Regions from separate parts of the Methylobacillus methanolivorans genome, predicted to be linked through region 3. Evidence: predicted binding sites of a transcription regulator. Region 3 holds the regulator's gene; each other region holds the start of a gene.
What was found. The regulator sigma-54, encoded in region 3, starts transcription at its own class of promoters, with help from an activator protein. The targets are predictions, from matches to a motif close to TGGCACNNTTCCTGCT.
Positions count from the first base shown of each region.

Region 1 (3,282 bases), on a different contig from region 3:
GTCGTCCCATTTCTCACGATTGCGCCAATCTTCGTCGGTGATTTTGTAGCGCTTGAACGCGGTGTCTTCCCTTGCCTTGAAGCGGGCCAACTGCTCTTTTTGATCTATATGCAGCCAGAATTTCACCAGTACGATGTCGTGATTGAGTAATTGTTCCTCGAAATCATTGATTTCTGCGTAAGCACGCATCCAGTCTTGAGTGCTGCAGAAACCTTCCACCCGCTCTACCAACACCCGGCCATACCAGGTTCGGTCAAAAATCGTGACGCGCCCACGGCGCGGTAATTGTCGCCAGAAACGCCAGAGATAGGGTTGAGCATTTTCTTCATCTGACGGAGCCGAAATAGGGATGATGCTATAGGTGCGTGCATCAAGCGCCTGGGTGACGCGGCGAATGGCGCCACCTTTGCCAGCGGCATCTACACCTTCAAAAGCAACAATTACTGAAAGCCGGTTGAATTTTTCGTGCCGGGTGAGCAGGTTAAGTTTGCCTTGATATTCCTCAAGCTGATCTTCGTAGTCATCCTTGTCCAGGGATTTGCTCAAGTCCAGCGTATTGAGCACATTGAGATCGTCCACGGGTTTGAGCGCCAGGGCAGGCGCAGCTGCCTTGCGCAGCGGGGGGGCTTTGCTATCAAGCCGGGCGCGGATGATATCGAGCAAGTATTTTCCTGTTGTCAGGCTGCGATAGTTGGGGTCAAACCCCTCAATCACCATCCAGGGCGCGTTGGCAGTGCTGGTTTCACGCAGGATATGACCAGTCAGCGTGCGGAACTCGTCATAGTGCTTCAGATGTTGCTTATCTTGCTCTGTGACGCGCCAGCGTGTCTTGGGATTGGCTTCCAATTCGGCAATGCGGTTTTTCTGCTGTTTTTTGGAAAGGTGAAACCAGAGCTTGATGACCAGTGCGCCTTCATCGGTCAGCATACGCTCGAAACGCACAATATCGCTGAGATGGCTATCCAGCTTTTTACGCAGTTTTCCACCTTCCAGATTCTCCAAAATCGGTGCGGTATACCATGAGCCGAAGAAAATACCGATTTTGCCCTTGGGGGGTAATTCCCGCCAAAAGCGCCACATATGCGGGCGTTCAGCTTCATCCTGCGTGGCCGGACCAAACGCACAAGTGTGTATCAGGCGTGGATCCATCCACTCATTGAGCAGGTTCGCTGTTTCTCCCTTGCCCGCACCATCCACACCACCAATCAGAATCAGCACGGGGAAAACCTTGGCCTCAGCCAGGTCGAACTGAAGGTCAAGCAAGGCTTCACGCAGAGCAGGAAGCTCTTTTTTGTAGAGGTCATCAGGGATGCTATGGCCAAGTTCGGCTGATTCAAACATGCGGTCACTTTCCGGTTAGAGGCCTGTTGAGACCGGTTCATGGTGCATAAATTCATGATAGGTGTCAAAACTGGAAGTGGTGAATTCAAAATTGCACTTTATTGGTGCGATGCACGGTCGATGGTTTTAATTTGGTGCGTTGTGTGGTTGTGTTGGTAGGTAAGTTATTAATAAACAATTGGTTATTGATTGGCCTGGTTTTTGCTAAGAATACCGCACTATAAAAATAGCACGATGAATCTAGGAGATAAAATGGATACTACGCAGTCAGGAAATGACGTATTTTTTATATTGCTAGGCGCTATTATGGTGCTTGCCATGCATGCCGGTTTTGCCTTCCTTGAAGTTGGCACAGTGCGCCGCAAGAATCAGGTCAATGCGCTGGTCAAGATCATGGTGGATTTTTCAGTGTCTACCATTGCTTACTTTTTCATTGGTTATAGTGTGGCTTATGGTGTCGGTTTCCTGCAGGGGGCCGAAGCGCTCTCTGCACACCATGGTTATGAGTTGGTGAAGTTCTTTTTCCTGCTGACGTTTGCCGCTGCTATTCCTGCCATTATTTCAGGTGGCATTGCCGAGCGAGCCAGGTTTAATCCCCAATTGGCAGCAACCTTTGCCATTGTCGGGCTGGTTTATCCTTTCTTCGAGGGTATTGCCTGGAACGGTCATTTTGGTTTCCAGGATTGGCTGGAAGCCTCTTTCGGTGCGCCGTATCATGACTTTGCCGGCTCTGTAGTTGTGCATGCCATGGGTGGCTGGATCGCCTTGGCGGCCGTATTGTTACTTGGGCCGCGTATTGGGCGTTACAGCAAGGATGGAAAATTGCACGCTTTCCCACCCTCCAGCATCCCTTTTCTTGCGCTTGGCGCCTGGATACTGACTGTGGGCTGGTTTGGCTTCAATGTCATGTCTGCCCAGACTGTAGATGCGGTCACGGGCCTGGTGGCGCTCAATTCACTGATGGCGATGGTGGGTGGCACCCTGGCCGCCTTGCTGGCAGGCAAGAATGACCCTGGCTTCGTACACAATGGTCCTTTGGCTGGCTTGGTTGCTATCTGCGCTGGCTCTGATGTGGTCAATCCGCTTGGGGCCTTAGTGATTGGTCTGGTAGCCGGGGCAGTATTTGTCTGGACTTTTACCCTGACACAGAACCGCTGGAAGATTGATGATGTGCTGGGCGTGTGGCCTTTGCATGGGATATGTGGTGCCTGGGGCGGTATCGCCGCTGGCATCTTTGGAGCCACTGCACTGGGTGGTATGGGTGGCGTCAGCCTGGTATCACAGGCATTAGGCACTGCACTGGGTGTGGTGGTTGCGCTGGCTGGTGGTTTTATTGTGTATGGCACACTCAAGCTGGTTGTTGGTTTGCGGTTAGATGCCGAGCAGGAATATGATGGCGCGGACTTATCCATCCACAAAATTGCAGCTACGCCTAACCTCGCTGCTGGGCAGGATGAATAGTCACCTGCAGTCATTGTATATATCCGCAAAGCCCTGCTAGGCAGGGCTTTGGGTTTTCTTTTATCAAATTAACGAAATATTAGCGTTGCAACTCAGCCGCAATCAATTCTGCCTGGCGAAGTACTGTTTCAGTTGCCAGAATTTCCATATCAGGTGGATAACCAAAATGACGTAAAGTGCGTTTGACGATCACTTTCAGTTTGGCTTTTGCACTTTCTTTAATGGTCCAGTCTATAGATGCATTTTCCCGTACTTTTTGCAGTAATACGACGGCTAGCTCCCTGAGGTTTTCTTGCTGCATCAGCTCCCGAGCACTATCGTTATTCGCAACAGCAGTATAGAAAGCAAACTCTAGCGGGGTGAGTTTTAAGCGTTCAGCTTCACTATCACCATGTACAATTTCTTTACTGACTTTGATGAGTTCATCCATCAATTCAGCGGCGGTGATAATTTTGTTCTGATAGCGCTTGATGGAGTTCT
Region 1 is NZ_BAAILT010000002.1:305,003-308,284, forward strand. It holds gene pap (polyphosphate:AMP phosphotransferase) at 1-1,341, opposite strand, end outside; gene LG202_RS02795 (ammonium transporter) at 1,594-2,802, shown strand; gene LG202_RS02800 (type I restriction endonuclease subunit R) at 2,882-3,282, opposite strand, start outside.
Region 1: a site for sigma-54 is predicted at 1,532-1,547, ahead of LG202_RS02795 (ammonium transporter). Genes of this name have one in related genera too.

Region 2 (3,282 bases), on a different contig from region 3:
ACAAGCCCTAAGCGCTTGGCTGCCTCGACGGCGGAAGCACCCTTGACGTAGACCGCATCGACATTTCCTGTAACCAGTTCGTCCAACCCTGCCCACAAGCTACCCACTACCTCACGGCTACGCCTGCCATCTCCACGACCTGCCCCAGCTGCGGCAACCTCGACGAGTTCGACGTCATCCAACGTCAAGCCTGCGATGCCAAGCGCACCTTTGTATCCATGCAGGCTCATGCCGCGCGCGATGCTACTGCCGCGCACATGATCCTTGATCGGGTGATCAACAAAAGCGGGCAATGCCAGACGTTTGCCCTTGAGCTGGTGCGGCTCGGTAATGCCGGAATCAGGCCTCACCAAGATCGCCTGCCACTCGTCTATCCATGTCAGGCCAATCAGGCGTGTCGGCGCATATTGCGCACGCGCTGCGATCGCCAGCAAATTGCCCCCCTCACGGATGAGGGTAGGCAACTGGTGGTCATAGTGATGCCGGTTGTATTCTCGTGGGCCGTCCTGCAGAGTTGAGACGGTAATGCCATCCTTTGCAAACTCTTCGTCCAGCCAGCCCAGCTTATAAGCAATGCCGGTCGCAGTCGGCACCGGGCAACGGGTAAACCATATCTGGTCTACGCTATTTATTAGTTCGCTCATTGCCGACCCCTCTATTAACGCAGGTCAGTAGCTGGTAACAGGTTCAAGTCCTTGGCCTGGTCATAAATCTTGGCCATCTTCCATTGCTGCGCCAATACGCCAGGGCCGTAATCACGGGAGCCTCCGATCGCGTCAGCCAAGGTCTGGATTTGTGCACCTTCTTCAAGAATTAGGATAAATTCAGCAGTCTTGCGCAACCCCTGCTTGCCCCAGACGGTAGAGCCTCCATTGGCTTCCAGAATTGCGGTGTTATGCGGATTGAGCTTGATCTGATCCAGGATGAAATCCACCTCTTGCTGTCGGCGATCTATATAAATAGGAATTTCACGAATCAGGTTATAACGCTGCACCGGAACATAACGAATCGGCAGTGTACGATGGGTTTGCGCCCAAGCACCCAGATAGGGGGAATGCACATGTGAAATCGTCGTGATATCCGCATGCTCCTTGAAGAGCTTGGTATAACGGGTCGAGCCAGCCCCGGTGCCCTTGCCTAATACCACATTACCCTCAAAATCTACTACAACAGCCTGCAATTCACGGCCATCCCAATTAAATGGGCCTGGGTCATTCACGATTACCAGCTTCTCCTCGCCGGGTACGCGCTCTACAAAACCTACCGTCCCGTTTGCAGTAATGGTGCCGGTGTTGCGAAATGCGGCAAACGCGATCTTGGCGTCAGCCAAGACCTGTGCAGCAAAAGCTTCTAGATCGTTTTCTGTCTCAATTGCGGTTACGGTCATCACTCACCTCTATAGTCGTCATGAAAAGCTGGCAAAGTTGCAAGCATCTTGATGACAAAGTTGGCAAAACACATGCCAAGAGCGAAGGGCATTCATTAAAAACAAAATAATTGTTTTATTTCATATAGATAATTATTTACTTGCAAAAATGACTTCTCATCCAACCTGCTACAAAATCAACACCTGCTGCAGAATCAACAGTGAGCTTCGCCGCTGAACTGCGTCAGAATCAACAACATGCTGTGAGGCGCCACTTCTTTATTTCAAATAAGAATATAGATATGAAAATATAGTTTTAGACCAGCTAAAGGATTATGCGTATATTGGGCAAAGTTTCTACACTGAAAGTCCCCAAGCAATGCATGCTGAACTATGGAATTATGAGCGGGCATTCGAAAGTGCTGATCACGTCATCACGCACCCCAACCCCAGCTCTGTCAGCCTATCTGTGCGCGCAAGCGCACTGGTTTTCAGCGACCCAAGGTCCCAGGCCCTATTGAATCTGATTGAGAAAATTGCCGCCAGCAACGCCACCGCTCTGATTATTGGCGAGACAGGCACAGGCAAGGAACTGATTGCCCGTCATATCCATGCACTGAGTAACAGGAGAGATGGCCCTTTCCAGGCGATCAATTGCGGAGCTTTCTCAGAAACCTTGGTAGAGAGTGAGTTGTTCGGCTATGAACGTGGTGCCTTCACCGGCGCAACCAGTGCCAAAACAGGATGGTTTGAATCAGCCAACGGCGGCACATTGTTTCTTGATGAAATTGGAGATCTGCCCCAGTCAACCCAGGTCAAACTATTAAGAGTGTTGCAGGAGCGTGAAGTCGTTCGACTTGGTTCACGCAAGGCCACGCCAATAGATGTACGCCTGATTGCCGCTACCAACGTAGACCTGGAAGAAGCCGTACGTGCTGGACGATTCCGTGAAGATTTATACTACCGCATCAAGGTAGTACCTATTGACCTGCCTCCTCTGCGCGAGCGCCCGGGCGATATCTTGCCTTTGGTAGAGCATTTCCTGAATGTCTACAAGTCACGCTTGCATACAGATATTCCCAAGCTTGCACCCGACACTATTCAGCAATTACTGCACTATCCTTGGCCAGGAAATATTCGAGAGCTCGAAAATGTCATTCATCGCGCATTACTGATTTCAACCTCTGGAACCTTATACCCAAAAGATTTAGGTTTGCCACCGATAGGAACAGCTCCACTCGAAAAACCAGAATTAAAACCGGTGTTAACAGCGTATGGAACCAGCAAGTTAGAAAATACGACCTCTCAGGCAAGTGATTTAATACCGTCACTGACCACACTGGAGACCTACCAGCTAGAACGCATTCTTAACCAGTTTTTTGAATCACCCCCACCCAACCTATTTGAGCTGGTCAATGCACTTTTGGTAGAAAAGGCCTATGAATTCAGTAACAAAAACCAGGTACATACCGCCAAGCTCTTGGGGATTAGCCGCAATATCTTACGTGCAAGATTAAAGGAACTGAATCTGATTGCCTAAGCACTGAAATAACAAAACCACCCTAAGGTGGTTTTGTTATTTTCTTGAATATTCACGCTTGTGAAGTACTCGACTGATCAGCCTCTCCACGGATGGCGGCTATTTTTGTTGTGAGGAAATCATCAAAACCTTTTTGCACCAGCTCATAGGTTTTAGCAATACCCGCAGCAATATCACTACCCTCTCCCAATACATTCAGTCCAGTCAGGATATCTTTAGCCTCAGCATACCCCTTCTCGAAACCACCACGGATTAATGCCACGAAATCACGCGCTACTGTTTCCGGATCTTTATCCGGGTAACGCGCAGCATAGGCATCAAAAAAACCTGTAGACATCGACAGAATACGTCCAGCTGTAGCTTCGGCACTATTATC
Region 2 is NZ_BAAILT010000002.1:827,730-831,011, forward strand. It holds gene LG202_RS05130 (ABC transporter substrate-binding protein) at 1-644, opposite strand, end outside; gene LG202_RS05135 (class II aldolase/adducin family protein) at 659-1,387, opposite strand; gene LG202_RS05140 (sigma-54 interaction domain-containing protein) at 1,746-2,906, shown strand; gene LG202_RS05145 (DUF5610 domain-containing protein) at 2,959-3,282, opposite strand, start outside.
Region 2: a site for sigma-54 is predicted at 1,450-1,465, ahead of LG202_RS05135 (class II aldolase/adducin family protein). Genes of this name have one in related genera too.

Region 3 (3,282 bases):
CAATACCGCAATATTGCGCCCGGCAGCCACCGGGATCACCACCTTGGGGACTTTCACATCGAGGATTTGCTCATGTTGGGATTTAATCTTGAGCCGATCTAGCGGCACCATGGTATCGGCCATTTCCAGTTGCACGATGAGATCCAAGGGCTTGGTTGGCTTGACAGCGTTATCGCCAAACAAGGCACGGATATTCAGTACGCCCAGCCCACGCACTTCGAGAAAATCCTGCAGTAACGGCGGGCAACGCCCTTCGAGCCGGTCAGGCGCAATACGATAAAAATCGACAATATCATCGGCAACCAGCCGATGGCCGCGTGAAATCAACTCCAGCGCCAATTCGCTTTTACCAATGGCTGGCGTGCCCTTGATCATCAAGCCAAAGCCCTGCACCTCCATAAAAACACCATGCTGGCTTTCCGATGCAGCAACCGCTTGCGCAAGGTAGTGGCTCAACACATCCATCAGGCCAGGGCTACGCAACGGGGAGGTAAACAAGGGCGTGCTAAATTCATCCGAGGCTGCCACCAATTCATCCGGAGCCTCTTCGCCATTGGCGACAATAATCGCGGCCAGGTCAGCAGAAAACAGATTCTTGATCGCCTGGAGCAATTCGCGCGTCTTGAGACTGCGCAAATAATCCATTTCGGCACATCCCAGCACTTGTACACGGTTGGGATGCACAAAATTCAGGTGTCCAACCAAGGCCAGTGATGGCTTGGTCACCGTTTCACTCGTGAGGGGGTTATCACCGCCAGCTAACCCTGATACCCATTTCAGCTTGAGTTTGCGGCGCGTATCCTTGTAGAGCTGGGTAACACTGATTTCAGCCATGTGTGCTTAATACCTTGGAGGAAAACAAGGGAGGAAACTGGCTGCCAGAGTACCAAATCCATGCATGAATCATTGATCTGGCACTCTTTTGCAGCATTTCAATGGGAGTTATTCAACTGCCTGCTGGTGCTTGAGGCCTCCAGATGCCTGATTATGGTTGCTGACTTTTTCCTTGTGCTTCACTACCTGGCGATCCAGCTTGTCAGCCAACGAGTCAATCGCGCTATACATGCTTTCTGCCCCGCATTCAGCGTGCAGGTCGTTGCCCGGCACATGCAAGGTGGCTTCCGCCTTCTGCACCAGCTTCTCCACGCTCAGCGTCACCTTGAGGTCGATCACATGATCAAAGTGATTGCTGAGTCGGGCCAGCTTGGACTGCACATATTCGCGCAGAGCTGGTGTAACGTCGAGATGATGTCCGGTCAGATGCAAATTCATAACGCTCTCCTTACTTGAAAAACGCGCAAATCAAAGCGACTTGCGCTGGTTGGCCGCGGGTATCTGTAGAGACTCGCGGTATTTCGCTATGGTTCTTCTTGCAACAACTATGCCTTGTTTGCCAAGGATGTCGGTAATCTGGTTATCAGACAGTGGTTTTTTCGGGTTTTCCTCGCTCACCATCTGCTTGATCAACGCACGAATCGCCGTGGCAGAGCACGCCCCGCCCGATTCTGTCGCCACATGGCTGCCGAAGAAATACTTCAATTCGTAGACACCACGTGGTGTGAGCATGTACTTGCGCGTTGTCACGCGTGAAACAGTGGACTCATGCAAACCAAGTTCGTCGGCAATCTCGCGCAGCACCAATGGGCGCATCGCTACTTCACCGTGCTCGAAAAAGTTGCGTTGCCTATCTACAATCGCCTGCGACACGCGCAAGATGGTGGAGAAGCGCTGCTGGATGTTCTTGATCATCCACTTTGCCTCTTGCATCTGGCTCATGAGATATTGACTCGAACTATCGCGGTTGCGTTTCAGGATACCGGCATACAGCTGATTGATACGCAACTTAGGCACGACCTCATCATTGAGGCTGGCAATCCAGATGCCCTTGATCTTCTTCACCACGATCTCATGCTGGATGTAATGATCCGAGGTGATATGGCTGAACTCTCCGCCTGGACGAGGATTAAGCTGGGTCACCAGTTGCTGCACGGTTTTCAGCACATCGTCATCGCAATGCAACAGCTTACGCAAGCGTGTGTAGTCGCGGCTCGCGAGCAAGGGCAAATGTTGCTCGGCAACCTTGATGGCCAGATCAACATAAGGCGTATCTTCTGGCAGCGCACGCAGTTGCAGCGCAAGGCACTCTGCCAAGTTACGTGCACCGATACCGGGCGGATCAAGGTTCTGGATATGCTTGAGCGCTGTTTCCAGCTCCAGCTGGTCTATTTCCAGCTCTTCCGGCATCAGTTCTGCCAGCTCTTCCAGGGATTGCTCAAGGTAACCATCATCATTGATGGCATCCACCAGCACCATTGCCAGCGTTTGGTCACGCTCAGACAACGGCAGTAGCTTGATCTGACTTAACAGGTGCTCGCGCAGGGTGAGATTGACTGCCTCCTGGAAGCTGAAGTCATTGTCATCATCATTGTTGGAACCGCCCTCTTCCCAGCGGTTGCTGCCCTGGAAAGATTCAAAATAATCATCGCCACCACCAAATTCATCAACACGTGGCACATCTTCGCTCGCAGGCGCAGGTGTATCGCTAGCTGGCGTAGCTACCGCGACATCCGGTGTGGGGCTATAACTTTCCGACATTTCAGCCGCACCATCAGGGCCATCAACACGCTCCAGTAATGGGTTGGCCTGCAACAGCGACTCCAACTCCTGGTTAAGCTCCTGCGAAGACAGTTGCAACAGCTTGATCGACTGCTGCAACTGCGGCGTCAATGCCAGGTTCTGGGAAAATTTTAGCTGTAGACTTTGTTTCATCTCTCTAATTCTGCTTTGACTACAGGCGGAAATCCTTGCCCAAGTAAACTTCTCTGACACTTTCGTTATGGATGATCTCGCCGGGTTTGCCTGATGCAAAGACACGGCCTTCATTCACGATGTAAGCCCGATCACAGATACCCAATGTTTCACGCACATTATGGTCAGTGATCAACACGCCGATGTTACGCTCAGTCAGAAAACGTACGATCTTCTGAATATCCAACACCGCAATTGGGTCAATCCCGGCAAAAGGCTCATCCAGCAAGATAAAGCTGGGGTTGGTGGCCAAGCATCGGGCAATTTCCACGCGGCGACGCTCGCCGCCGGACAGGCTCACCGCCATGCTGTTGCGTATATGGGTGATATGGAGCTCTTGCAGCAGAGATTCAAGCTGCTCCTTTTGCTGCTCAGCCGTCATGTCCTGCAACTCAAGGATCGCCTGGATATTTTCCGTCACCGTCATCTTGCGGAAGATTGACGGTTCCTGAGGAAGATAGGCCAATCCCATGC
Region 3 is NZ_BAAILT010000003.1:117,574-120,855, forward strand. It holds gene hprK (HPr(Ser) kinase/phosphatase) at 1-834, opposite strand, end outside; gene hpf (ribosome hibernation-promoting factor, HPF/YfiA family) at 943-1,272, opposite strand; gene LG202_RS09445 (RNA polymerase factor sigma-54) at 1,303-2,769, opposite strand; gene lptB (LPS export ABC transporter ATP-binding protein) at 2,789-3,282, opposite strand, start outside.